DNA from 3 places in the Limosilactobacillus sp. genome. Region 1 is predicted to be linked to each of the others. Evidence: predicted binding sites of a transcription regulator. Region 1 holds the regulator's gene; each other region holds the start of a gene.
The links. Region 1 encodes HrcA, which represses chaperone genes, less so after heat shock. Its sites were predicted from a motif close to TTAGCACTCNNNNNNNNNGAGTGCTAA; they were not measured.

Region 1 (4,182 bases):
TCGATGCCGGCCAGATCCAGGAGGCAAACGCGGAGCTCGGTTACTACTACACCACCACCGGCCTAATTGTTCACGGCCTGGCCCGGGGGCGGACGTTGGGCTTCCCAACCATCAATGTTGAGACGCCAACGCCGGAGCGCCTTCCCGGGATCGGCGTGTACGCCACCGACGTTTTGATCGGTGGCCACTGGTACGGGGGAATGGCGAGTGTTGGTCGTAACATTACCTTTGGCGACGACAACCAACTGACCCTCGAGATTAACCTCTTTGACTTCTCCCAGATGGTTTATGGCGAAGAGGTCAAGGTGCGCTGGTACCAGTACCTGCGCGGTGAGGAGAAGTTTGCCGGGGCCGATGAGCTCGTTGCCCAGATGAAGCGCGACGAACAGGCAGCCCGCCAGGTGGTTGCCCACCGTCCCGTACTCGAAGACCAAATTTTATCCTAAAGGAAAAGGCCAAGCACTGTTGCGGTGCTTGACCTTTTTATGTTGAAAATAAAATTTTCTCTTGCCTCGGGTAACCGGAGCGGGCGTATGATCGTTCTAATCAAAGAAAAGGAGCGATTGAAATGAACGTTTTAGTGATTGAGGCCACGAGTCCGCTGGGGCAAGAAATTTGCGCGCGTTTGGAGCAAAGCAGTCACCACCTGCGGGCCATGACCCGTTCGGCGGCTAAGTTAGCTAACGCAAATTATGAAGTTGTTGAGGCCGATCCGCGGGCGGTAGTGGATCTGATTGACCAGGGCTCGGATAAATATGCCAACGCTAGCATCAGCATTACCAATAAATAATAATAAAAACGAGCTCACCTTGAGGCGGCTCGTTTTTATTAATGCCGACTAGCACGGTGGCCGCCGGTTTGGTGAATGCGGTGCACGTGGCGCTTGAACTTTGGCCCGTCGTCGACCGCCAGTTGGAAGTGCCGCATCTTGCCGTAGAAGGGGTGGCCGGTCAATTTGAGGTTGGTCCAGGACCGCATGATGTCGGTCATCTGGTCAATCTCCTTGAGACGTTCCGGATTGCCTTCCTTCTTGGCCGCTTCTTTGATGTCCGACTGCAGGCGGTAGATCAGGTTGTTGTGATAGGCCAGCAGCTCGTTGGTCAGTGGCGCGTTGCGGTACTTATTGAAGAGGCGCTGGATGATCTCCATTGCCTCCTGTGCACTGTGCGGCTGGAGGTAGCGTTGCTGATTATTATCCATTAAAAAATCTCCTCAAAACTGTTTGACATTTCTTGACTTTTAGCGTGGTGGTTGGTATATTATACAGTGTGCTTAGCACTTAACCCTAAAGAGTGCTAAAAGGGGAAGTGATTAATATGCTAACACAGCGTCAAAACAAGATCCTGCAAGCGATTGTACGTCAATACACGTCAACTGGTCAACCCGTGGGTTCCAAGCACCTGGCTGAAAAGCTGCCGTTTAAGGTCAGCCCGGCGACGGTGCGCAACGAGATGGCGGTTCTGGAAAAACAGGGCCTGATCGCTAAGGAACACTCGTCTTCGGGGCGGGTGCCTTCCAAGGACGGTTACCGTTATTACATTGATCACCTGCTTAATCCGCGGGCGGTCACCGATAACGACCTGATCGTTATTCAGAACTCACTGGGGACCAGTTTCCAGAAGATTGATGAAATCATCTCGCACTCGGCTGATATTTTATCAAACCTGACGTCATACACCGCCGTGACCCTGAAGCCAGAGCAAGAAGACGTTCGCTTGAGCGGCTTCCGTCTGGTCCCACTGGGCAACCAAAAGGTGATTGCCATCCTGGTTACCGACAGCGGGGACGTGGAGAGCCAAGCCTTCACCCTGTCACGGGACGTTGACCCGGAGGCCCTGCAAGCGGTCATTCGAATGATCAATGACCAACTGGTGGGCCTGCCACTGTCAACCGTCTTGAAGCGGCTGAATGACGATATCCCATTGCGCGTCATGCACTACATGCACAGCGCCGATGGCTTCCTGGATCTTTTTGATAATGTCGTTTCCAAGGCTGCCCGGGAGCAATTCTTCATTGGCGGCCGACTGAACCTTTTGAATTTCTCGAACAACAAGGATCCGCAGTCGCTGCAGACGATGTACCAGCTGCTCGACCACAATGATCAGCTTTCCCACCTGCTTGACGCCGATCTCAACGACCAGGGCGTCAACGTGCGGATTGGTTCCGAGATTTCCAAGGATAAGGTACTCGACAACTACAGTCTGATTACGGCGACCTACGATGTTGACCAATATGGCAAGGGCATCATCGCCGTGCTCGGGCCGACCAGAATGCCGTACTCACGGACAATTGGTCTGGTGAATGCCTTCCGGCAGGAGCTGGCCAAGCGTCTGTTAGGTTTCTATCGACATTACTACGATTCATAGGAGGCGAGTTAATTGGCAGACAAGGAAGAACAGCAAGCCAAGAAACAAGCGGCCTCATCTAAAGCAAATGAAGCAAAGGATGAGCAAAAGCAGGCAAAGCAGGCTGACAAAGCCGCTAAGCCAAGCCGTGAAGAAGAGCTTGAAGCACAGATCAAGGATTTGAAGCAACAACTCGATGACAAGGACGACAAGTACCTGCGGGCTGAGGCGGAGATTCAAAACATGACGAACCGCTTCAACAAGGAACGGGCCCAGATCTTAAAGTATGATGGTCAGGACCTCGCCAAGTCCGTCCTGCCGGTGCTGGACAACCTGAAGCGCGCCCTGACGATTGAAGTCACGGACGAAAACGGTAAGCAGCTCAAGCACGGGATCCAGATGGTTCACGACCACCTGATTGCTGCCCTAAAGGATCACGGAATTACCGAGATCGAGGCTTTGGACAAGCCCTTTGATCCGACCCTGCACCAGGCGGTTCAAACCGTTCCGGTTCAGGATGATCAAAAACCAGACACCGTGGTCCAGGTTCTGCAGGCTGGCTACCAGCTGAAGGACCGGGTCCTGCGCCCAGCAATGGTTGTTGTTGCACAATAATTAATGATAATTAAATATTAAAAAGAGGGAATTAAACAATGGCAAGTAACAAGATTATTGGTATTGATTTAGGTACTACTAACTCCGCCGTTGCCGTGATGGAAGGTAACGAACCAAAGATTATTACTAACCCGGAAGGTAGTCGGACGACGCCATCCGTTGTTTCATTCAAGAATGGCGAAACACAAGTCGGTGAAGTTGCCAAGCGGCAAGCAATCACCAACCCGAACACGATTTCATCCATCAAGAGTCACATGGGTGAAGCCGGCTACACGGTTGAAGTTGATGGCAAGAAGTACACGCCACAAGAAATTTCTGCCATGATTCTGCAGTACCTGAAGAAGTACGCCGAAGACTACATCGGTGACACGGTTGACAAGGCCGTTATCACCGTGCCAGCCTACTTCAACGATGCTCAGCGTCAGGCAACCAAGGATGCCGGAAAGATTGCCGGCCTGGATGTTAAGCGGATTATCAACGAACCAACTGCTTCCTCACTGGCTTACGGCCTGGACAAGCAGGATAAGGACGAAAAGATCCTGGTTTACGACCTTGGTGGTGGGACCTTCGATGTTTCCATCCTGGAACTCGGTGACGGGGTCTTCCAAGTACTCTCCACGAACGGTGACACGCACCTGGGTGGGGATGACTTCGACCAAAAGATCATGGATTGGTTGATCGATGGCTTCAAGGAAGAACACGGCGTTGACCTGTCCACCGACAAGATGGCCCTGCAACGGCTGAAGGATGCCGCTGAAAAGGCCAAGAAGGACCTTTCCGGTGTTCAAGAAGCCCAAATCAGCCTGCCATTCATTTCCGCTGGTGAAAACGGTCCACTGCACCTGGAAAAGACGCTGAGCCGTGCCCAATTCAACCAACTGACTAATGATCTGGTTGAACGGACTAAGCAACCAGTTCTGAATGCTTTGAAGGATGCTGACCTGTCATTTGATGACATTGACGAAGTGATCTTAAACGGTGGTTCTACCCGGATCCCAGCCGTTCAGGAAATGGTTAAGGACCTGACTGGCAAGGAACCAAACCACTCCATCAACCCTGACGAAGCCGTTGCCCTCGGTGCTGCCATTCAGGGTGGTGTGCTGACCGGTGACGTTAAGGATGTTGTGCTGCTTGATGTTACGCCACTGTCCCTGGGGATTGAAACCATGGGTGGGGTCTTCACCAAGCTGATTGATCGGAACACGACCATTCCAACTTCCAA
Region 2 (4,182 bases), 600 kb from region 1:
GGCACCGTTGTCGTGGGCATACTTGATGTCATTGAGGGTCCCCACGTTGGCGCCGACCTCGTACTTGCGGCCATCCTTGCTGACGGTGTGCTGGTCGCGCAAGGCGCCCCAGACCTGTTGCTCCCGGGCAAACTCCCCCGCCAGCAACTGATAGTGCTCCAGTTGCTGGTCGGTTGGGCGCACGATTACCTTGCCGTGAATGCCGTCGACGATCAGCAGGTCGCCGTCCTCAATCTGGCTCGTCGCATTGTGGGTACCGACAACCACTGGCAGCGACAAGGTCTTGGACATGATGGAAAAGTGGGACGTCCGCCCACCATAATCGGTCACCAGCCCGGCAACGTAGCGGCGGTCGAACTGAGCCGTGTCGGTAGGCGTCACGTTCTTAGCCACGATAATTGCCCGGTGATCCAGGGCATTCGGGTCGGGAAGCTTTATCCCCAGCAGGTGGCTCAACAAGCGCTTGTACACGTCTTGCACCGCCAGGGCCCGCGACTGGAGATAGTCATTATCATTCATGTGTTCAAAGAGGTTCAGATAATGATCCGTCGTCACCTTGGCCGCCCACTCGGCTGTGTAGGCATTCCCCCTGATCAGGCGCTCAAGGTTCGCCAAAAGGACGGGATCGTTCAGTATTTCCAGCTGGGTGTCAACAACCGCGGCCGCCTGCTGACCCAGGTTCTGGTGGGCCCGCTGCCGAATCTGCTTAAGCTCCTTCGTCGTTAACGTAAAAGAATCACGAAGCCGGGCGACCTCATGATTCTTGTCAGCTGTATGCTGTTTCTTAATGGATAGATCTGACCCTACTAATAGGTAGGCCGGCGCAATGGCAATCCCACTGCTCGCCGCCAACCCAGTTAGCAGCAGTGACATTAGTCAGTCAATCCTTCCTTCTTCATCGTTTCAGCAACGGCGTCCAGTGCTTCCTTTTCGTCGTCACCGTTGGCAGTGATGGTAACCTCGGCGTTTTGACCAACACCCAGGGACATAACGCCCATGATGGACTTCAGGTTAACACTCTTGCCTTCGTATGACAGGGTTACATCGGAACCGTACTTAGATGCGGTCTGAACCAGAATAGTGGCAGGACGAGCATGAATACCAGTTTCTGCAGTAATAGTAAAATCACGTTTTTCCATACTTAATCAGTCTCCTTCGAGCAGATATAATAAATTATCAGTGGCCATACCGCTGATACACCTCGATATGTTTATTTTAGCAATTGTAAGCGTTAAATACAAGATCAGCCGGCGCTTTTGTCAACAATCAATCCTGGCGCAGGTGATAAACAATTTTACCCCCGATATTGGCCTTGCCCTCAATCTGGGTACGGTACGGATAAGCGTGATAGACCCGCTGGAAGGCCTGGAAATTCTCCGGCGTAATCACGAACTGGTCGATCTTGCCATCCCGCAAGTCGTCAAGCTCCTGCTCAAAATTCTCCTCTGCCATTTAATCACCTCATTTTTTCTTACATTATATTATGGCGAACTTTCCGTCACCTATTTTAGCATTCTTTGTCAAAGAGTGCTAAAATTTACAGTAAAGACTTTGACCATTGATGATCTACTTAGGGCGGCAAGGCTTTGCGATTTGATTAAGAAGAGTCTTTTGGCTTGCACTACGATAAAAAGTAAGTATAATGTAGTCATGGTCAAGAAAGGTCAAACTTTTATCTGACCTTTCGGAGATACTATCAAGGAGGTATTTATTCGATGCTCTGTCAAAATTGTCATCAAAATCCCGCAACGATTCACCTGCAGATGAATTTCAATGGTCAGCGGGTGCAAATTGACCTCTGCCAAAATTGCTATCAAAAATTACAAGACTTACAAACCAACATGATGAATGGGGGTAACGGAATGAACAACTTCAACTTCGGAAGCCTGGAAGACTTCATGAACGCCATGGGCAACATGCAAGGTCAGCCGGCCGGTGCCAATGGCCAGGCGGGCGGTGCCAATGGCCAGCGCCAGGGTGGTCGCCGTGGCGGCAAGGGCGTCCTCGGCCAGTACGGAATTAACCTGACCGACATGGCCCGCCAAGGCAAGATCGACCCGGTGATCGGCCGTGACAAGGAAATCAAGCGGGTCATCGAAATCCTCAATCGGCGGACCAAGAACAACCCGGTCCTGATCGGTGAAGCCGGTGTCGGGAAGACCGCCGTGGTTGAGGGCTTGGCCCAGGCGATCGTTTCCGGTGAGGTTCCGGAAAAGCTGGCGAATAAGGAAATTATCCGGCTCGACGTGGTTTCCCTGGTTCAGGGGACCGGGATCCGGGGCCAATTCGAAAAGCGGATGCAACAATTAATGGAAGAAGTCCGCAAGAACAAGAACATCATCCTCTTCATCGACGAAATCCACGAAATCATGGGTGCCGGCAACGCCGAGGGTGGCATGGACGCCGGGAACGTCTTGAAGCCAGCCCTTGCTCGGGGTGACTTCCAACTGCTCGGGGCCACGACCTTAAACGAATACCGGAAGATCGAAAAGGATGCTGCCCTCGCCCGGCGGTTCCAACCGGTTGAGGTCAACGAACCGTCCGTCGAGGAAACGATCAAGATCTTAAATGGGATTAAGGGTCGCTACCAGGATTACCACCACGTCAAGTACACCGACGACGCCATCGTGGCCGCCGCTAAGCTATCCGACCGTTACATCCAGGACCGTTTCCTGCCTGACAAGGCGATCGACCTGCTCGACGAAGCCGGTTCACGCAAGAACCTGACCCTGAAGACGGCCGACCCGAACACGATCGAAAACGAAATTCACACGGCCGAAGCCCACAAGCAACAGGCCGCTGACAACCAGGACTACGAAAAGGCTGCCTTCTACCGTGACCAAGTTTCCAAGCTGGAAAAGGCCAAGAAGGCCGCGGAAGAAAACCACACCGAGGACACCGCGACGGTCACCGTTCAGGACATGCAAAAGATCGTCGAGGAGAAGACCAACATCCCCGTTGGCGACCTACAGAAGCAAGAAGAAAACCAGCTGCGGGACCTCGACAAGAAGCTGGAGCAGCACGTTATCGGCCAAAACGAGGCCGTCAACAAGATTGCCCGGGCCATCCGGCGGAACCGGATTGGGCTCAACAAGTCTGGACGGCCGATTGGTTCCTTCCTCTTCGTTGGACCAACCGGTGTCGGGAAGACCGAAACGGCCAAGCAACTGGCTAAGCAGCTCTTCGGTTCTAAGGATGCCATGATCCGGTTCGACATGTCCGAATACATGGACAAGACTTCAACTTCCAAGCTGATCGGGGCCGCTCCTGGTTACGTCGGCTACGAGGAAGCCGGTCAACTGACCGAACAGGTTCGGCGTCACCCATACAGTCTGATCCTGCTCGATGAAGTTGAAAAGGCCCACCCGGACGTCATGCACATGTTCCTGCAGATCCTGGACGACGGGCGCCTGACCGATTCCCAGGGTCGGACGGTTTCCTTCAAGGACACGATCATCATCATGACCTCCAACGCCGGGACCGGTGACTCCACGGCCAGTGTCGGCTTCGGTGCCGAATCGAATGGTTCCACCCACTCGATTCTCGACAAGCTGACCAACTACTTCAAGCCAGAGTTTTTGAACCGGTTCGATGACATCGTTCAGTTCAACGCCCTGACCAAGCCGGACCTGATGAAGATCGTCAACCTGATGATCACCGACGTCAACAGCATGCTCAGCGACCGTGGCCTCCACATCGCCGTGCCGGATGACGTTGCCGAAAAGCTGGTCGACCTCGGCTACAACCCGAAGATGGGTGCCCGGCCGCTGCGGCGGGTTATCCAAGAACAGATCGAAGACCGGATTGCCGACTACGTTCTCGACCACAACGACGTCAAGAACCTGGCCGCTAAGCTCGACGACGATGGCAACATCACCGTCGTTGCGGCAGCGCCGGTTGCGACCGCGGATGCCAGCGTTGACAGCGATAAGTAATAAACAAGCTCACTCTAGCTTCAAGCCATGAGTGAGCTTTGGTTTACCGCATTCGCCGTCGTACCTCCAGCACCGGCAAGGCTACCAGCGGCACCACAATTACCGCCAAGGTTAGTTCGGCCACCCCGTTCGTTGCCATGATCGTCTCCAGAGCAGGCAGGAGGTGGTCAACGTTGACCCCGTACGCATGAGCGACCGCCGGGGTCCGGTAGAAAAGCGCCACGAAACCGAGGACTAGGCCGGTATT
Region 3 (4,182 bases), 570 kb from region 1:
TCTGTGACTGGCTCTTCAACCTCCAGCGCCTCGCCGACATCGACGACCTAATCACCAACACCCTGGGGGCCATCATTGGGTTCGCTTTAATGATCCTGCTTGACCAAAACGGCGGCCATAAATTCCTCCATTATTTTGTGCTCAAGTAGGCAAAATTTGCTACACTATAACATTGAGGTGAATAAAATGATTTCTAATGAACAACGGGCCCATGACATCGCCATCGCCCTGATGCAGGCCCACGCCAAGGACCTCAAGCCAATCGAGGCTTACCACGAATACGTCAACTACCTGCTGCCGATCCTCAAGGAAATCGACAAGGACTTCCCCCACGGCATCAAGGAACATTTGTAAAAAAGAACGGACCAGTCGTCCGCAAGTGTCTGCTTAAAAGACACATTGCACCGACCGGTCCGTTTTCTATTGTGCTGGTATTCAAACTGCCTTATGATAAGAATTATCAAGTAGTTGGAAGGAGGGGTAAACATGCTTTATGAACAAAAGAAGTTTGATTGGTTTAGTCTGATCGTCGGAATCCTCTTCGTCCTGGCCGGGATCGCATCCCTGATGCACCCGGACAAGACCTTGCATTTCCTGGCAATTCTTGTCGGAATCGCCTTTATCCTGCGGGGAATCTACGAACTCTGGTTCCGGCAATTCGTCAACCGAGTGCTCAATGAGGGCTCCGGCTGGCTGATGTTCACCGCGATCCTGGACATTATTTTGGGGATCATTGTCCTGGTCTACCCGAACTGGGGAGTCCTCTACATCGCCATCCTGTTTGCCATCTGGTTCATCATTGATTCCGTCATGCAGATCAAGGCGGCCGGACTCTTCCGGGAGTTCCACCGGGGCTATTCGACCTGGCTGGTGATCCTCGGGGTCTTAAGTGTCATCTTAGGAATCATCCTGCTCTTCAGCCCGATGATGTCCGCAATGACGATTGTCTGGTTGATCTCCTTGTTGCTGATGGTCTTTGGGATCATGCACATCATTGAGGCGTTCTAAGAACATCTCTGTTAGCAAAAAAAGCAATCCGTTTTTCGCGGATTGCTTTTTCTTATTTGGATTGGTTGGGGATTAGTCAATTTCAATGTGGCTGTCGTTGTCCTCACTTGCGGCCAGCTTTGGCAGGTCGAGTGTCAGAACACCGTTCTCGTAGTGGGCATTAACCTTAGTCCGGTCAACATCCGGCAGACGGTACTGACGACTCATCTGACCATAGCTCCGTTCACTATGCAAGATGTTGCCTTCCTTGTCACTGTCATCGGCGAAGGTGTCACGGTGTCCAGTGACGGACAGGATGTTGTTGGCGTAGTTGATGTGAATGTCCTTCTTGGCGAAACCAGGCATGTCAATCTTGACTTGGTAGCCCTTGTCGGTTTCGGCGACATCAGTCTTCATGTGATCAGATACCGGGGTTAAGCCTGAGAAGAAATCATCGTTCATCCAATCACGCATGTTCATCAGATTATCGAATAGGTTGTTGTTACGACGTTGAATTTCATTAGCCATAATTGATTCTTCCTTTCTGTACCTTGATCTTGATTACACTTACTATCTTAATCCCGGCCGGGGGAAATGCAACAGTTTTTTAGCAGTTAATGTTAAAGAGTGCTAATTTTCGTTTGACTATTATTGACCAAATTAATGAGTACTACTCGCCCAAGGGATTACGACTGCAAAGATTTACATAACCACAGCCCAATTTTTTTGAAAAATTTATTTTCATATGAAAAATCAATCATATAAGGACGCAAAAAATGGTGACCCTCATCCCCGAGGATCACCATTACTGATTAATTAACTGATTTTAGTACCAACCGTGTGATTGCCAGAATGCCTGTGCGGCAGTCCAGGAGCCATAACGGCTAGCAACGTACTGGTCAGCCACCCTTTCTTGGTTGGCAGCGGAGTAATCGCCGCCCAGGTAAGAAGCGGAAAGCTGGTACTTACCGATGTACTGACCGTTGGTAGCGGAGTATGAGCCACCTGATTCGCGGCCAGCAATCCAGGCCTTCGCCGCAGCTTCACTACCGCTAGCGCTAGAAGTGTAGCTCGTGCTCGTTTGACTAGCAGCGGCACTCGTCGTGTTCGTGCTTGCCTGTGTTTCCGTGGCCGTATTCTGGCTGGTTGCACTTGGCAGAGTCTCTGCCTGGCGAGCAGTGGCAACGGCAACTTCACCGTCGTCCTTGATAACCAGCTTTTGACCAACGTAGATGACGTTCTTGTCGGCAATCCCATTGTTGTTCGCCAACGTGTCGACAAAGGTTAAGTCATGACCTAACTTGTAAGAAATCCCAGAAAGGGTGTCCCCTGCCTGAACCGTGTAAATTGAATCGGCATTGGCAGTCGTTGCAGTAGCAACGGTCCCCAGTGCGACGGCACCGGCAATTGCTGCTGTAATCTGGGCGGCTTTCTTCGATAACTTCATAAAAAAATCAATCCATCCTTTTTCTCAATAGTAGATCTGCGACCAGACTTGCTGGCCGCGACAACGGTAACTACTATACTAGATTGTCTTTACGGACGGATTACCGGGAGTTATCATTTTTCGTCATTTCTGTAAACTGCCTGTAATCTTCGGCGGTGCGAACCGCTTAAAATCTTTAGGCCAACCACGGCTTTTGCTTCGTGATCGCCGCCACGATCGTCTTTTGCCGCTGACGGTTTTCCTTCCGGTGCAGCCGCCGGGTCTCGTAGCCCTCGACCATTGCCCGCTGCTCATCGGTCTGCGGAACCACCCGGTCGTACTTAATTCGCTGGTCCGGGTCCTGGATCACGTAGGTCATGAAGCAGGTAAAGCCAACGAAGCGCTCACCGGTCATCAAATGCTCCCCGATCACCTTGACGAAGACCTCCAGCGAACGCCGACCGACACCGGTAACGTAGGCCTCCATGCACATTGAATCCTGAAGCTTGAACGGCCGCAAGAATTGCACATGATCCATGGCCGCCGTGACCACCGTCGTTCGGGTCACCCGCATTGCCGCCACCGAAGCTTCGCCGTCGACCAGCTTGAGAATTTGGCCGCCGAAAACCGTCCCGTGCTCGTTCAGGTCGGCATTAAAGACCCGGTGCAAAGAAACTGATAATGTATCGTCACAATTGATGTCCATAATTTAACCCCTTACATGTTGATTATATTAGTATTTTACCACACTTCAGTTGACCCCTATGGCCGTGAGAATTGCGGAATTTTCATAATCTTTTTTAATTTTATTATCATTTTTCTCTAAAAATAAACTATAATAGGTGCAAGCCTTAATAGATGAAAGGATTGATGGTACAGATGACGGAAAACAGTCAAAAGATTCAAAGCAGGGCACTTTATGCCAACCTTGATCGCGGTGTCGCTACTCTGAATCTGAGTGAAGCTTACTATAATGACATCTATTCACTGGTCAACAGTGAAGAACTCTTAAGCATTGTTAAGCTTTATCTTGGTTCGCGCAATCCAGATTACGATGACGATGCATTCGACAATGCAACGCCAGAAGAATACGTTGAAATTATCAAGAAGATCTTAGTTAACGACGGCAGCGCCTACGATGTTTACGATCCAAAGGAAATCCTGGCCAGCGTCGAAGATCTCTACTCATTCTACCGTTCACTGCTGCGGGTTTCCGTTGTAAACTACAACAACAGCAAGATCGCCGGCAATGAATTCAAGGTCATCGACACCCACTTAAACGAGCTGGTTCGGAAGCTCTACCGGGTCATTGAAGAAAAGCTCCAGGGCTTTAAGAACCGGACCTACCGGGAAGTTAACGCTGCAACCAACGCCTCCATGCTGGTTCAGCCTAACAACTGGCCGATTCCGGAAGGCTACGAAGAGTTACGGGACATTGACTTCATCGACACCGTCATGCTTCGTCCACCAATGATGATGCACACGAAGAGCAACAAGCGTGAAGGAGTCTTCTCAGCAGTTGACGAAAATCCAATCAAGCGTTTCCACGGTCAAAAGGGTCAGTGGTACTGCTACCCAGCCAAGATCGGTGAAAGCCTGGCCTACATCTACTTTAACGTTGACTACCTGGTTAACGGGATCGCTCTTTCCAACCTCTTCGAACTGGCATCCCCAGAAGAAATCGAAGGTCAAAAGCCGGATTTGATCCTGCTCTTCGGTCTCGAAAAGACGGAAGGAATGGTTTCCCACTACTACCTGGACAAGGAAAA

Region 2: the regulator HrcA is predicted to act here: its motif matches at 1,508-1,534, upstream of LKE23_RS03955 (ATP-dependent Clp protease ATP-binding subunit).
Region 3: the regulator HrcA is predicted to act here: its motif matches at 1,595-1,621, upstream of LKE23_RS03800 (Hsp20/alpha crystallin family protein).

Annotation. Positions count from the first base shown of each region.
Region 1 is NZ_JAKVPE010000001.1:203,952-208,133, forward strand. Features, by position in the region: gene ribF (riboflavin biosynthesis protein RibF) at 1-446, shown strand, start outside; gene LKE23_RS01000 (hypothetical protein) at 569-790, shown strand; gene LKE23_RS01005 (hypothetical protein) at 829-1,200, opposite strand; gene hrcA (heat-inducible transcriptional repressor HrcA) at 1,317-2,366, shown strand; gene grpE (nucleotide exchange factor GrpE) at 2,379-2,960, shown strand; gene dnaK (molecular chaperone DnaK) at 2,999-4,182, shown strand, end outside.
Region 2 is NZ_JAKVPE010000001.1:802,439-806,620, forward strand. Features, by position in the region: gene ptsP (phosphoenolpyruvate--protein phosphotransferase) at 1-873, opposite strand, end outside; gene LKE23_RS03945 (phosphocarrier protein HPr) at 873-1,139, opposite strand; gene LKE23_RS03950 (hypothetical protein) at 1,267-1,452, opposite strand; gene LKE23_RS03955 (ATP-dependent Clp protease ATP-binding subunit) at 1,716-3,935, shown strand; gene LKE23_RS03960 (ECF transporter S component) at 3,979-4,182, opposite strand, start outside.
Region 3 is NZ_JAKVPE010000001.1:778,768-782,949, forward strand. Features, by position in the region: gene LKE23_RS03785 (VanZ family protein) at 1-149, shown strand, start outside; gene LKE23_RS03790 (hypothetical protein) at 187-354, shown strand; gene LKE23_RS03795 (HdeD family acid-resistance protein) at 487-1,008, shown strand; gene LKE23_RS03800 (Hsp20/alpha crystallin family protein) at 1,081-1,515, opposite strand; gene LKE23_RS03805 (LysM peptidoglycan-binding domain-containing protein) at 1,814-2,434, opposite strand; gene LKE23_RS03810 (acyl-CoA thioesterase) at 2,610-3,119, opposite strand; gene LKE23_RS03815 (phosphoenolpyruvate carboxykinase) at 3,293-4,182, shown strand, end outside.